Regions from separate parts of the Rossellomorea sp. DUT-2 genome, predicted to be linked through region 1. Evidence: riboswitches for the same ligand, from Rfam matches in the RefSeq annotation. Region 1 holds a riboswitch; the other holds the start of a gene.
The links. Region 1 has a riboswitch for cyclic di-GMP ahead of ACOSV2_RS18965 (anti-repressor SinI family protein). Riboswitches for the same ligand answer to the same signal wherever they lie in the genome.
Positions count from the first base shown of each region.

Region 2: it holds a riboswitch for cyclic di-GMP, as region 1 does, so the genes downstream of both, ACOSV2_RS08710 (anti-repressor SinI family protein) here and ACOSV2_RS18965 (anti-repressor SinI family protein) in region 1, are expected to answer to the same signal.

Region 1 covers NZ_JBQPEO010000005.1:222,537-230,489, forward strand. The annotation lists gene ACOSV2_RS18930 (flagellar hook-basal body protein) at 1-695, shown strand, start outside; gene ACOSV2_RS18935 (DNA-directed RNA polymerase subunit beta) at 711-989, shown strand; gene fabZ (3-hydroxyacyl-ACP dehydratase FabZ) at 1,386-1,817, shown strand; gene ACOSV2_RS18945 (hypothetical protein) at 2,021-2,317, shown strand; gene ACOSV2_RS18950 (class D sortase) at 2,476-3,084, opposite strand; gene ACOSV2_RS18955 (helix-turn-helix domain-containing protein) at 3,077-3,403, opposite strand; gene ACOSV2_RS18960 (hypothetical protein) at 3,634-4,335, shown strand; cyclic di-GMP riboswitch class I at 4,739-4,895, shown strand; gene ACOSV2_RS18965 (anti-repressor SinI family protein) at 4,929-5,066, shown strand; gene ACOSV2_RS18970 (helix-turn-helix domain-containing protein) at 5,101-5,421, opposite strand; gene ACOSV2_RS18975 (YwpF-like family protein) at 5,517-5,957, opposite strand; gene ACOSV2_RS18980 (single-stranded DNA-binding protein) at 6,225-6,602, shown strand; gene ACOSV2_RS18985 (hypothetical protein) at 6,627-6,800, shown strand; gene ACOSV2_RS18990 (DEAD/DEAH box helicase) at 7,328-7,953, opposite strand, start outside.
Region 2 covers NZ_JBQPEO010000002.1:572,589-580,541, reverse strand. The annotation lists gene ACOSV2_RS08730 (zinc-dependent metalloprotease) at 134-955, shown strand; gene ACOSV2_RS08725 (hypothetical protein) at 1,099-1,938, shown strand; gene ACOSV2_RS08720 (NUMOD4 domain-containing protein) at 1,956-2,207, shown strand; gene ACOSV2_RS08715 (hypothetical protein) at 2,399-3,496, shown strand; gene ACOSV2_RS08710 (anti-repressor SinI family protein) at 3,836-3,970, opposite strand; cyclic di-GMP riboswitch class I at 3,997-4,083, opposite strand; gene ACOSV2_RS08705 (helix-turn-helix domain-containing protein) at 4,343-4,723, opposite strand; gene ACOSV2_RS08700 (helix-turn-helix transcriptional regulator) at 4,879-5,124, shown strand; gene ACOSV2_RS08695 (helix-turn-helix domain-containing protein) at 5,301-5,819, shown strand; gene ACOSV2_RS08690 (hypothetical protein) at 5,816-6,064, shown strand; gene ACOSV2_RS08685 (AbrB/MazE/SpoVT family DNA-binding domain-containing protein) at 6,283-6,627, shown strand; gene ACOSV2_RS08680 (DnaD domain-containing protein) at 6,638-7,495, shown strand; gene ACOSV2_RS08675 (hypothetical protein) at 7,500-7,703, shown strand; gene ACOSV2_RS08670 (RusA family crossover junction endodeoxyribonuclease) at 7,713-7,953, shown strand, end outside.

The DNA of each region.
Region 1 (7,953 bases):
ACAATCAGCGTGTGGAAGAGTTTGAAGCAGGCAGACTTACCCCTTTTGGAGTAAGGGAAGGCAGTGGCGCAAAGCTTTCACAATCTCAACTGATCCTGAATCAGGGGTCTTTGAAATCAACGGGACGCTCGCTGGATTTTGCTTTAACCAGTGGGGGGCAGTTCTTTAAAGTCCTTGCTCAGGATGACAATTCAAGTGCCGTACGCTATACGAGAGACGGAGCATTCTTTGTCAGTCCAACCGGGAATGGGGAAGCGATGCTCGTGAACGGAAGCGGATTACCGGTCCTGGATGAGAACGATAACTATATTACTTTTTCTGAAAATGCGTCTTCTTTCCAGTTAGGGGATAATGGAATCCTGACAGTTACGGATGCAGGCGGCGTAGAAGAGCGATTCAACTTGGGTATCGTCACGGTTGAAAAGTCGCAGTTTCTGCAGCAGTTTGGCGGAAATTTGTTAGGTTTTGCAGAGAATCTGGACGAACTCGGAGTTACGGAAGGTGAAGTCGTAACGAATGTCGTTGGAGGAGCACGCTCTGATATTTCAATGGTCCAGAACTCGTTAGAGGGATCGAACGTTGATATCAGCAAAGAAATGACGGACATGCTGAATGTCCAACGATCATACCAATTTCAGTCCCGCTCGATCTCCCTTGCAGATCAAATGATGGGCCTTGTAAATGGGATACGCTAAAAGGAGTTAAATGCTATGAGTGAAAAAGAGCTACTACAAGAAGAAAAAACGACAAGAGAATCAGTAAAAACAGAAAAGAAAGCCAAGCAAAAGGACGAATCCAAGCCTGCGAGCTGGGTGCGCGTCCGCATGCTGCCAATCTGGCTCAGAATCCTTCTGTTCATCCTCCTTCTTGCAGGAAGTCTCCTTCTCGGTGCCGTCATTGGCTTCGCAGGCATCGGAGACGGCAAAGCAGCCGACGTCTTCAAAGCAGAAACCTGGCAGCACGTTATTGATATCGTCATGAAGAAATAACTTTTTGTGTATTTTTTTGAGGGACGGACCTCGAAATATTTAGCTTTTCGGCAATGAATCCTGTTATAACGGGGTTTCGTTGCGGGTGGAGCTTGTATTCGAGGTCCGTCCCTCTTTTCGAAAGCAGAAACACTGCAAGCCCATCATCACCATCGTCATCAAAAATAACCAAAGCCAACGCAGGATTGCTCTTTTAGTAAAGGGGTGATCCTTTTTTAACGAGGTTTAGAGAGGGACGGACCTCGAGTTCGTTCTCTTTTGGACAACAAACCTTGCTATATAAGGTTTTGCATAGAAAAGTGAGTTGTTTTCGAGGTCCGTCCCTCTCCTGTTGCTATTACACGCACAATTTCTGTACAATAAGGTGTACATACATATTGGTAGGAGGAATTTTGAATGCTTGATATTAATCAGATTAAAGAGATCATTCCCCATCGTTATCCGTTTTTGTTGGTGGATAGAATTCTTGAAGTGGAAGATGGCAAGAAAGCGGTTGGGATTAAGAATGTGACGGCGAATGAGGAGTTTTTCAATGGGCACTTCCCTGAGTATCCTGTAATGCCGGGGGTGTTGATTGTAGAGGCACTTGCTCAGGTCGGCGCTGTGGCCATGCTGAAGGTGGAAGATAACCGCGGGCGGTTGGCTTTCTTCACTGGTATTGATAAATGCCGTTTCAAGCGTCAAGTTAAGCCGGGAGACCAACTGAGACTTGAAGTCGAAATGATCCGTTTTAAAGGGCCGATCGGTAAAGGAAAAGGCGTAGCGACGGTTGATGGTGAGGTTGCCTGCGAATTAGAAATGATGTTCGCTTTAGGAGATAAACAATAAAAAGGTGCAAACTGGGCTTGTTGTGATTCATTCACTTCAGGTCCATTTTTTTTAGTTTCCACTCTTCGCATTACTCTAAATCTAATTTCCCCAAAAAATTTCTCTGAAAATGCAAATTAATTCATTTTCAGGGAATGCTAACGAAAGACCAAAGTAACGGTCTTACATTAACTAACATACACGTTAGAAAGGAGTAATACATCATGAGCAAAAGATTACTTTCCATTCTTGGTGGATCAGCACTTGCTGCCATGCTTCTTGTAGGATGTAACGCAGACCAGGAGCCACCTCCGGAAGACGAGGCACCGACAGAAGAAGAAATGCCGGAAGATGATGGCATGAACGAAGATAACGGGGACATGGGTGAAGAAAATCTCCCTGAGTCAGAGGACAAAAACGAGCAAGGCGACAAAGATGCAGCGAAGGACAATAACACACCTGAAGAAGACGCTGTAGAAGATGATAAGGATATGCAGGATCAGGATAATAAGGACGAGTAGTCATTTCAACGTACAGAGGCAGCTTAGTGTTGTCTCTGTTTTAATTTTTGAATCATACTTCCACAAAAAAAGAGATGATGTAAGATGTAATTCCTAATGGGTTTCTTTAAGGAGATATTAAAAGACAAAATGATTGATCTTCACCAGAGGTTAACTTTTTAGTGAATTCTTATAGCCTCAATAATATATCGTTCGGACGAATCACCAATAAGGGTGAAAGGATAGCAAGTAGAAAGAGTCAGAATTTCCTTGGGACGGGTTGCCCGAATAACCGACGTGTCACTTTCATCTACAATATAAGTCTTGAAAATTTCATAGGAGAAAGTTCCCGTTGGCATAACTATGGAAAGTATATCTCCGTGCTCGAGTTCACCAATATTTCTAAAAACCGTATCCCTGTGCCCGGCCAAAAATATTTGATCCTTCTGTTCCGGTAGTGACGTGGATGAATAATGCCCTACCCCTTTCTTTAGTTCCTCCCCATCGGTTCCTTCAATGATTGCTACATCCCTTTCCAGTCTTGGAATATGTAAAACCCCAATGACATCCCCTTTCTCAAAGTGGTAATTAATTGAAGTTTTAGAGGAAGTGATTGGTTCTGAACTCTTATGTACTGAAGAATTTTCCATAATACTTGCTTTTGCTTTCTCCAGAGCTTCATTTTCCGCTTCATCGTTACTTTTCATCTGAAGGAGTGAATATATGACAAAAGAGAGCCCGCAAGATAAAATAAGTATCCCAAAAATCAGAAAAAGCTTCCTACTCATGATGTTTCCTCCTTTTATACTGAAAAAAAGAAAGAAAATCGTGAAATTCCTCTTTCGTTAAGCCCTGGTGAATGGCTTTCTCCAGTGGTTCAACCCACTCCTCATCTAAATAGATCTTACTCATATCTGTCGAAAGAATATTTTCTAAAGAAGTATCTAAAGTAAGAGCGATTTTTTTAAGAATCTTAATGGAAGGATTCTTTTGAATACCTCTTTCAATAGAACTTATATATGATTTAGACACATTTGAATGATGAGCAAGCTCGTTTATCGTTAACCCTTTTTGTTCACGAAGATCTTTAATCTTATCACCTACCATGTCGATAACTCCTTCACAATTCATTTTATTCATTATATAGAACAATCATTATATTATAAAGTACGAAATAAAGTGAATTCTAAAGGAATAAAGAGGATAGTTTCGATATCTACTAGGTTTGACGGTTATTTCAATGATTTTGAAGATTTTCATTTCATAAGTGAGATCTTATAATGAGTTAAGGTGTTCTTTAAAAAGAACAAATTCGCTGGTTCTAGGAGATGAAAAAGATGAATCGTAATAGAATTGTCGTAATGTTATTAATCCTATTTTTTATCTCTGGAATAATGAATCATAAAACGTATGCAAATGAAGTAGATATCATATTAATACCTAACGAAAAGTTCTTATTTAACATTTCAAATATGAAGCCGGGTGATTGGGCAGAGAGGGAATTGAGGGTTAGTAATGGCGGGGATAAAGATTTTAACTACACCATTCGCGTTAATAATAAACAATCTGACAGGAAACTATTTAACGAATTGGAGTTGAAGGTGTACGAAGGGAGCAAATCCAATTTAATCTTTGATGATAAATTAAAGAATTTCAATGGGTTTAAACCAAAGCAATTAAAAAAAAGCGCAACTGACAGTCTATATTTCCAGGTTGAAATGCCATATGCATTAGGGAATGAGTTTCAGAAAACATCAGCATATTTTGAAATCGTGATTGTAGCAGCCGCAAATACAACCACTACACCTCCCGAGGATTCTAATGATCCGGTAAAGCATCCAGACAGTAATGTTAAGCCGACCCCGGTGAACCCGGGTACAAATGAAACCCAATCTTCACCAATAGCCTCACAAGGCCCAAAACTACCTAACACTGCAACCAACCTTTACCTGCTATTAGCGGTAGGTTTTATATTAACTACAACGGGATTGACACTCATATATGCAAATAGACGTTTATCAAAGAAAAAAGAAACATAATCTGATAGTAGAGGTGACCTCATGTACAAAAAGATATGTAGGCGATGTACAAGACCATCCTATAGTAGCACTGAAACGGGTAAATGGATCTGCCCCACTTGCGGATTTGACTTATCCAACCAGACATTCTATCATCCTAGTAATTACCAAAACATTAATAAAAAAGTCATTCCTCTTAGAAGGAAGCTAGAGACATATAAAAACACCATGAAAACGTAGCTTTTCGACAAACCTCCTCATATGCTTACACGATTTGTTCATCGGAAGATAGTAATTTTTTTGTGTATGTCAGATTATAGTTCAAATTGTAGGAAAAAAGTGTAAAATAAATTGACAGAATAGACAAAAAACAACAAACGCTCGGAAAGTTTATTAGTATAATCGAATTAGTTCGAAGGGAAGAGTCAGATAAAGGCAAACTTATTGAAAAATAAGGACGCAAAGTCACAGATCTAAGGTGGGAAAATAGGCATATCTTCATAATCATCTTGAATATAATCAACAGAAAACAGATGAAGAAGGTGTGGTTATTTGAAAACTACGATGGCTGGATTGCCTGGAATACATATATGTATTTTGGGAGGGTATTTATATTGACAAATCGTGAACTTGATCTTGAATGGATGGAACTAATTAAACAAGCCTTAGACGCCGGAATTTCTAAATCAGAAATTAGAGAATTTCTTCAAAACCAGCCCCAGGAATTGAAAACCGAATACAAAGTGATTTAATATAAATAAAGTCTTGCGATTCCCTCGCAAGACTTTATTTATTGCCTAATTTCCACTTATTAAATTCAATGAACTCCCTGAACTGCTCCTTGGTAATTCCGGAATCCATGGCTTCTTCTGCAATCTTAAGCCACTCATGATCGATATTTTGGTCATCTGGTTGATCATGTAAAAGAGCATCCATCGGAATCCCTAATGCAGCTGAAACTTTTTCAAGAAATTGAATGGAAGGGTTTTGTTGAAGGTTACGCTCTATTGAACTCAAATATGACTTTGCCACACCGGCTTTATCAGCAAGCTCTGTCATGGACATGCGTTTTTCTTGTCTGTATTTCTTTACTCTTTCTCCAATCACAGGGAACACCTACCTAAAAACTTCATATATGAAGCCCCAATATTAATACAATTATATCATAATCAATCTTATGGGTATTATATAATTTCGCATAATTAAACGCTAGGTTTTGCCGTTGCCGGAATTCTTGGCTTCGATACCATTTTCTCACGGAACTCCCGGATTAATTCTTCCCCCGAATATCCTTTTTGCACTAAGTCATCAAGGAGTAATTCTGCATATTCATTCCTCTGTTTCTTCAATTTCCCCTCAAACATAATACTGATATGCTCATCCATCTCTTTAATACAACGGATAGAAGTCATGAAAGCAGCAGGATCATTGGCTTTATTGGAAATCACGACCTGGATTTCCAAATCACCCTTATGTTGCTGAGCCTCTTGAAAGAACTCAATATATTCATTCGACAAGTACGTTTCGACAAGCCACGTACTCTGTCCATCTTCTTTATTGATAATCAGACCGTCCACTATCTCAAAGTCACGCAGTTCATCGTTCTCCACTACTTGCAGTGAAATAACTTTAAAGGTTTTCATGAACGAACATCTCCCATTTAAAGGTTTTATAAAATTATATCATAGTAGGAATTGTTTCCCTAACAAATTCCTTAATGAAAAAAAGGACGAAAGATGCAATTTTATAATTTCGACACCGATTTTGAGTAAAATACGCCAAATCTCCCTAGGCGAATTTCCGAAATTCAAGCCATTTTTGCCTCGAATTTCGGAAATTCACGATTTTACAAGATGTGACAGAAGATTGTAAGATGAAAACAGCTTAAGAGAAAGGAGGAAAGAATACAATTGATCAACCAAGTGACCCTCGTTGGAAGGCTGACCAAAGATCCTGAAGCTAGAAAAACATTGGAAGGGAAATCGATACTTAACGTTACGATAGCTGTGAATCGTAACTACAAAAATCAAAAAGGCCAAGTTGATACAGATTTTGTACTCTGCACCATATGGAACCGGGCAGCAGACAATATGGAGAAATATTGCCGAAAGGGATCTGTCGTTGGAGTGACCGGTCGCATCCAAACACGCTATTATGATAATGATCAAGGAAAACGTACGTATGTAACCGAAGTCGTCGCGGAAAATGTCCGATTTATGGACAGCAGGCGGGAAACCGCGGAAGCCCCCGAGCCGGGCAAGAAAGAGCCAATCGAATTACCGTTTTAATATTTTATTAAGGGAGATGGAGTTGTGGCCACACTGCAAGATCTTGAACAAAGAATCGACAGAATGGAAAAGTTAACAGAAGACCTCATTAAAAAAGTAGCAAGAGCAAACGTCGAAAATTTCTATTTATCTCAACGGGTGACAGCCCTTGAGCAAGGATACGAATACCCGAGTCCAGTCTTAAAAACCTCGTCGTAAGTAAAAAACCCCACCCAGAATTCTTTCCATACGAACAATCCAACCAACCTTATAAGCAGCTGTCTCAAATTTCAATGGTCATCGCAACATGCCTCAAACAACCCTCATTAGAAATATACATGTGTAGCAGTGAGTAAAGTAAGCAGTAATTCCCCTTATTGTCTCCATATTGAGTCGGTTTCCTTTTGGGGAGCCGGCGTTTTTTTGATTGGTAGAGAGCGATGCTGCATTAGATCTTCTCCCGTGGTGAATGTTAATGATTCCGGTAGTTCACAATTTGGCACGAGTTTTGGGGAATGTGGCTCAACAAACTTGAAAAGTGGCACAACAAAAGGACACTGCAGACAAAAATTGTAGTGTTTTTACGAATATATTTGTAAAATCCGCCAAGAAACTTTCAATTCTAACCCTAATTTGTCAAACCCCTTTAAAAATATCCTCAAGTCATTATATAAACGCCAGCACAACCAATTTCCCCCCACACCTAAAAAACCTCTTTCCCACAAAAGGAAAGAGGTCAAATACAATTATTCCAACACCAACAACGATTCCAAATCCTGATCCGATAATTCCGTCACCCATTGATCACTTCGGATGATTTCATCGTTCAATGCCTGCTTTTTCATCAGCATGGCATCGATTTTTTCCTCGAGGGTACCTGAAGAGACAAGCTTATGAACATGGACGAATCGCTGTTGTCCAATCCGATACGCACGGTCGGTTGCCTGGTTTTCTACCGCCGGGTTCCACCAGCGATCGTAGTGGACGACGTGGTTGGCGGCGGTCAGGTTCAATCCGGTTCCGCCTGCTTTCAATGACAATAGGAAGACTGGAAACTCACCATTTTGGAATTTCTCCACGAGCTCATCCCGTTTTCCTTTGGCCATGCTTCCGTTAAGGAATGGGACAGCGACGTTGAATTCATCTTTCATCACTTCCTGGATCATTTCGCCCATTGAAATATATTGGGTGAAGATCAGGCAAGCTTCACCAGACTCCAGAGCGGTTTCCACGATATCCTTCAGCTTCTGCATTTTTTCAGAGCGGGAGAGAATCGATTTTGGATCAGGTTCTTTTAAATAGAGAGCAGGGTGGTTGCAAAGCTGCTTCAGCTGGTTGAGCATTTGCAGGATTAATCCTTTGCGCTCAAATC
Region 2 (7,953 bases), on a different contig from region 1:
ATTTTCACCAAATTAGTAGAAATACCTCGAATACTCATAGGGCTTTTAACCCGAACTTTCTCAACCTCTAATTAAAAGGTATTAGGAAGAATCCCCCGAATTTGTTAGTTATACCAAAAAAGGAGGGTTCTCTATGAACTTGAAAAAAATTGCTTCCACTACTCTAGCTTTATCAATTTGTGTCGCACCTGCCATTGGATTAGCAAAGGTACAGCCAACAGACCTAGACCATCACGATCATGACCACGCTGCCCCATCAACTACTTACATCGATTCATTACCAAAGGCCAAGGAATATGCACCTGATAAAGGTCCTGCTAAAATCGAGAAGTCTACTAAAGTAGTAGAGTTAGATGAAAAAGGGAAAGTGAAAAAATCATCGACTACCAAAAGTACACTTTCAAAAGAAAAGCAATCTGTTCAAAAAGCAGCAGCTGCAGCCAATAGAACTGTAACAGTTCTTGCAGTAGCAGACGAAGAGTACCGTGCTACATATAGTGACTGGCAAAGCAGAGTGCAACAAATCGTCGAAAACGCAGATGATGCATTCATTAGAGATCACGGTATTGATTTCCAAGTACAAGCAGTAGGGAATTGGACTTCACAAGGTGGAAACAGCTCACAAATTTTAGCAGACCTAAGCAGGGATTGGTCAGGTTACAGTTACGACTTTGTAGTAGGTTTCTCAAAGGATGCTAACTTTGATGCTGGAGGAATTGCTTACGTTTATTCTTCAGATCCAGGAACGGCATTCAGCGTTAACTTAGACCAAGGAGTGACAAACACATCTAAAGCAGCTCAACATGAGTTCTCTCATAACTACGGGTTAGGTCATGATGCACAAGGAAGTGGAATTCGTTGTATTATGAACTATGATTATTCTTATTCTGTCGATTACTGGCATCCAGCACATAATACTCAGATACAGAATAATAAGGTTTGGTATGGTCAGTAATTAAAATTTAACCTCTCTCATTCTTGAGGGAGGTTTTTTGTATGTACTAGAATAAGTTATCCTATATTTTTACAGGTAATTATTAGATTAGTAGTTATTTTGTGCTATATTTAACGTATATCTGATTTAACACGGAGGAGTACATGAATCTTTTTAAATACCAAGGACAAGAAGAAGATCATTATACTCATATTTTAATGAGCATTCTCAGTTACAATAACTATCAAATCATAGAGCCTTTTTTGAAAAATCTACTGAAGGATGAATCCGATAACTTAAATTTTAATAACACTTTTGCCAAGGTAAGAAAGAAATTTTGTCCTCAAGACCCAAAATTACTAGAGTATGTAATTGGAATCGCACCATATAAAAACAGCTTTTCTTCCTCTGATTTAGAAGATAACTCAGGATCTATACCTGATGCATGGATTTGCGGTGAGAATTTTAATTTACTATTTGAATTTAAAATAAGAGGAATGTTGGATAAGGGGCAAATATCAGCACATAAGAAATTATTATCCAGCAAAGATACTGAAGTTCTCGAATACAACTGGAATGATGTTAAGGATAGTTTGCAAAAAATCGAGTTAAGTGACTCGGTGCTCTCCTATTTAGTCCAATCTTTTATTGAAGTAATCCCTAGCTTTAAATCAAAAAGGCGGTCCTCTGGTATGCCAAAACAAATTATTAGTCATATAAACAAGGAAAACGAGTTACATTTCATTATTACCGGAAGTAAATTATCAATGAATTATTCTGTAGATAAAGTTTATAACGGAAAATCAATCCAGTTGAACCAATTAGTAAATGGCATTCAAGAAGCACGTAGGTTTATCGCCTCATTTGTCTTAAGTAACTATAATGAGTTGCCGATAGAGTTTATTGGACAAGAAACAATTATTAATGACTACTGTGTTGTTCCGGGGAGAAGCAAGAAGAAAAATCAATGGAATCAGTGGAGAATAGGGGCTTTTCTAAACTAAGATACTGGAGGAGAATTATGAGAAAGGAATTGTATAAACCGATTATAGGTTATGAAGGACTATATGATATCTCCGAATCCGGAAAGGTGTATTCACACCGATCTAAAAGAACACTTAAAAGGTGTGGGGACGAATATGGATTTCATATCGTTAAATTATATAAAAATGGTAAGGCATCTAATCATAATGTATTTGAATTATGGAAAGCAGCCTTCCCAGGTGCGAATGACACTGAATTTAAAGGAACTAAAACAATAATATATAAGTGAACTACATTCAGGTTTATAAAAGGTCTACTGAAATCAAGTAGTCTTTTATCTTATATGATTTGACCTATATTTTTTACAGGTTAAAAGTAGATTAGTAGTGTTTTTGCTAAAATAACCTAGACTATCTAAATTTCCAATAAGAACTTTATACAACCTATTAATTATAATAAATTTTATATAAGGAGGATGAAATGAATCAGATGTGGGTTTTGGAAATAAATGAAGGTACAGTTACTATATTAAAAGAAATAGAAAAAATTGAAGGAAACGAAATTAATGTTGCATGCGAAAAACTTAATTCTCTGTGGAAAGAAATAAATTTTATGCAACCAATCACCGAGGAATTTAATGAATACATAAAGTGTGTAGAAGACGAAAAAGGGTCTACAAATAAAATTATAAGACAGTTAAATAATTATTTGAGTGCTTATAAAGGTTTTATTGATCGCTGGAGAACTTTTTTAAGTAGAAATAAGGAAAAAAGCTATGGGGAATTCTTTGATTTAGCTTTATCTGAAATATATGATAGGTGTTTTGAGTATAGGTTTATTTACAATTTAAGGAATTATGCCCAACATGCTGGTGAGCCTGTATCAAGTATTAGTAGATCATTTAAAGGAACGAAAATTATATTAAGCAAAGAACATTTTATTACTGAACATAATGGTATGCAACGATCATTTAAAAAAGAACTAGAAAGTATGACAGAAAAAGAGTTAGATGTAGATAATGCTATTAGAGTAGTCCATCAGGAATTGACTGAGCTACATGCGAAATTATTTAATAGACAATTAAATTCATTAGGTAATGATTATTTAATGGCAGCGGTAATAGTATTAAATTTTTATAAAAAATATAATAAAAATAAAGGTGAAATTGCATTAACTACTCGTAAAACTATTGAAAGTCTAAGGGAATTGCAAGAGGGTTCTTCACATAAGACTGTAAATTGGTCACGTATCCCCAACAAGCTTGCTGAGACGATCATAAAAGGGGTATATATAAAATATAAATTTAAAGGAAAGATTGTTGGCAATTCTTCAGGTTTCCCTTTTATGTATGAGCAAAAATTGGCAATTAAGATGCCTTGTTTTGAAACTGGCAGTAAATATGTTGAACACAACAACTTAACATGGGTTCAAGTTGGAGAAAGTACTGGAACAGCTTGGCAAGATGGGTACGATAGGTATTTCACTATTTATATGCCAGTAGGGTTATCGATGAAGGAGTACAATGATAAATTCGATTCATTTAAAAAGGAAATTGATGAGTTTTTTAATAGAAAATGAATTTAAATTGTACGATTATTAAACGAAGCTAATAAAATATTTATAATAAAAGGATATTTGACGATATTCTTTTTATAATGGACTCCATTCTGGACCATTAAAATGTGTGAATTATTCTTTATTCTACTAATAGAAAATATTCCTTAGCTCAGAGAAATATCTCTGAGCTTCTTTTGGTGCAATTATTTTAGTCCTCTTTATTCCTTTGTTTTGCCTGGAACACAACATACTCAAAATGCTTCTTAATTTCCTCTAGAATTGTAGCAACCTCACCGACAAAATTAAATTTTTATTGAGTATGTGATCCATAGAGCGAAGCAAATATAAAACATCTAGACCTCATAGAGTACGAGATGATCTATTTAGAAATTCTCTAATTTCATCGATAGAAATTCCTAGGTTACGAGCCTCAATAATGAGTTCAATCCATTCTTTGTCTAGTTTATTTTCACAAGTATTTTCAGTAGTCAACATTTTACCCTCCTAAAATATGTACTATTCTAGGTAACTCAGCCGTCATTGCTGTTTATAACCTTAGACCTGTAGCTTTGCGTCCCAATCTTTCGAAAAGCTTCCTGTTTTCAAAAATATAGAAAAATGTAAAATAATAGTACCACTACCGTTTACCGTAATAAATAAAATATAAAACAAAAAGTTCGACAACATTTTCAGTTTATGTCGCACTTCACGGGGGCTTCCGTTCTACCCCGGCTACCGTAATCATATGATATAAAAAATGGTCAACCAGAAATATCTGGCTGACCTTATAATACGAAAGGGGGATTTAATTGAATTCTACTGAAAAAAGCTCGGAGAATCTTCTCTGAGCATTTTTGTGTGGCTATTTTAGTCCTCTTTATTTCTTTGTTTTGCCTGGAACACAACATACTCAAAATGCTTCTTAATCTCCTCAATATCCTCAGAAGAAAGATCCTTCCACTTTTCAATATCAAAGAAACCAAATTGCTCTATGCCATACTCCTTAACGAGTTTGTTGACTTCCTCAAGAGTATCTTCTTTAGTTTTATTTTTCTGATCACGTCCAAGTAAGTAATCAACTGTAACCTCAAAAAAGTCAGCGATTTTATTTAATGTATCAAAATCAGGCTCACGATTCCCTTGCTCATACATAGCATAAGTAGTTCGGGCAATCCCCAATATTTTTGCGATATCTTCTTGGCGTAGCTTCTTATCTTTTCGAAGTTCAATTAGTTTATTTTTTAACATTGGAACTCCTCCAACCTATTTTTTCGTCCATATTCGTCTTATAACGTTAATTATAGCGTCGCATTTCGTGACAAAAAATAAAATACACAAAAAGTGTAATATTATATTGACACTACACAATATGTGACATATACTTAAATTACACATAACGTGACATCAAGGGGGGTGAGCACATTACAAGGCAATGGTTAATAGATATTAGAAAGAAAAAATCAATGACTCAACAAAGCGTTGCTGCCAAAGCAAAAATAGCTAGATCCACGTATGCAATGATTGAAAGTGGAGAAAGAAATGCATCTGTTCCGAATGCTAAAAAGATTTCGAAAGTACTTGATTTAGAATGGACGATTTTTTTTGAAGATGAATGTCACAATTCGTGTAATGTTAAGAAGGTGATCTAAATGAACCAACCATCAGATGAAACAATCAAAAAAATCCTAAGCTACTTCTTAAAAACATCAGTTCCAAGAATCATTGAAGAACGCAAACAAAAATCTGAAAAAGCAAGTTAACTTCATTTTATGAACTCAGCCCGAACATTGAAATCCATATATAGGTAAAGGAAGGAGCAACCCTTATGAAAGTCATGGAAGGGGAGGAGCTTGCTAGTGCGAGAAGGCGCAAAGGTATAACACAACACCAACTATCGTTAAAGCTTCCGATTTCAAGAGAAAGCATTGCAAAGTACGAAACGGGGAGACAGCGTTTCCCTAGAGATTTAAGAGCTCTAACAGCTGAAGCAATCGACGATGAAGAATACTATTTCGTTAGATGGAACGAATCAGCTGGGGATGTATCTATACCCTATCTAAACGGAGAGTTCATTGAACATCATCCAACAGCTATGATGCTTCTGGTCAAAAAGGAATCACTTGAAGCTCTAGAACATCTCGAAAAAGCATGTTGGTACAAACCAGTAAGATCTCAAAGCGATACAGAGCGAGAGGAAATGAAAAAGGTTGCGTTTGAAGTATTAGATGCTGCAGCCAGTATGATCAACCTTGTCGCTCTAATATCTAAAGAATATCAATTCTCGATGATACAGATTTTCAAACAATGGAGATTAACCCTAAAAGCACGGAGGTTACAAAAGTGATCACTCAAACATTTAAAAATGAAGATTTACGTAAGGCAGTGCAACATCAAAGATGCTCCTGGAATTCGATTCAGGCAATTGAGGAAAGAATGGAAGAAGGAAAATACAAAGAAGCCATGTTATCAGCGGTAGATCTACTTAACTCGATTAAAGAGCTTGATAGATTGGCAGAGAAGAAAGTAAAGCACGATGAATTACATCATATTACTCAAACATTTGTGAACGTCATGATGAATCGAAGCTAGAAAGGGGTGAAGGACTTGAAAATTAAAGCAGGTGAATGGTTAAAGCTTTCCTCATTTGAAAAAACACTTTTACTTAGAAACAAAACAAAAAAAGCAGGAAGCTAAGGCTGGCACCAAAGCTTACTGCATCTCACTATTTTATGCGCAAAAAGAATTATATAACGTGAATGAATGTGAAAGCAACTTTCGTGCATTACCAATATTAGGAGGTGAAACAAATGCTTGAACATCCGGTTATCACGAGAATAGAGAAAGATGAGTATACCCAAAGCAATATGTGTATGGAAGGAAGAGGCACTATGAAGGCAACTGGAATCGTGAGAAAGATTGATGAATTGGGTAGAGTGGTTATTCCAAAGGAGATTAGAAAAACACAGGGATTGAATAGTGGCACCCCACTAGAAATGTTTCTGGATCATGGAGGTATTGTCTTCAGACCTTATCAAACGGATGTTACAAAAAACAATACGCTCACATGGCTTGAGAATGCTTTGTCAGACGCAACGAACCAAGAAGATAGGGAATCCATTTCAGCAGCAATTTCATACGTAAGACAAGCATAGAGGTGATGACTTGAATTATCTAAAGGAACTCAAAGCTTTTAAGGATTGGTTGCTACTGAACGATCTTAATACCAGCGCAATTGCGTTATGGCACACACTGATGGCTATAAACAATATGGCTGGCTGGAAAGAACGATTCAATGCGCCCAACTCCACAGTAGAGAAATTAACTGGCCTTTCTAAACAAGGGCTGGTTAATGCTCGAATAAAGCTTATCGAAAATGAATTGATTGAGTACGAAAAAGGAAAGAAAGGGAAGGCTCCCATCTATAAGGTAAAGTCATTGGTCAACTCAGTTGATCAATCGCTATACCAATCCGATACCCAATCCGGATACCAATATGGATACCAATCCGATGACCAACAGTTGACCATACCTAAACATAAACAAAACAAAACGAAACTAAAAGAAGATGTAGTAGATGATGCACCTGCATCGCTCAATCCGTTTCAGTTTTACGAGCAAGAAGGGTTTGGGATTTTAGGAGGTTATATACCGCAAAAAATTGTGTCTTGGTGTGATGATCTCTGTGAGGAATTGGTAATGGAGGCCATGAAGATTGCTGTAGAGCAAGGGACTAAGAAATGGGGATATGTTGAAGCCATTCTTAAGAATTGGTCTCAGAAGGGGATTAGAACTTTGGAGCAGTCTCGAGCAGAGCAACAGCAATTTAAGGAGCAGAGGACAAAGCGAACACCTGTGAGGTCTTCCGGAAAAGTCAGACCCATTCGTACTGAGAGATTACCAGATTGGTTTGAGGAGAATAAGAATTCTACACAGAATCAACGCAGCGAGCCTAGTGACTATGACTTTGAGAAAGAAAAGGCAAAGCTTGAAGCAGAGCTTTTAGCATTTAAAAGGGGGTAATGTAATGGGTGTATTATTTGATTCTATTAAATTTAGTCAGGAAACGAAGTCACAGGGGATGATCAGTGAGCTCCTTACGTTAGGTGTTACTGAAACGAAGAGTGGGACAAGCATTTATAACCTGAATTATTATGATTTAAGGCAAGAATTAGCCATCGCAAAATTTAGAAACAGGAATGTTGAGAGTTCTGAGAATGGGTGGTTTTGAGTAATGAAGATGATTCAATTTACGGTCTATGGAACTCCTGTAGCCCAAGGGAGACCTCGGTTTAGCTCTCAAGGAGGATTTGCCAGGGCATATGATCCTAAGAAATCTAAGGACTTTAAGAAGTATGTAAAGCTGGTTGCTGCTGAGCATCGACCGAAGAAACTGTTTGAAGGACCACTTCAGTTGTTTATCAGGGTATATAAGCCAACGTTAAAGAACTTCAGCAAAAAGAAGTTAGCTGCAGCTGAGA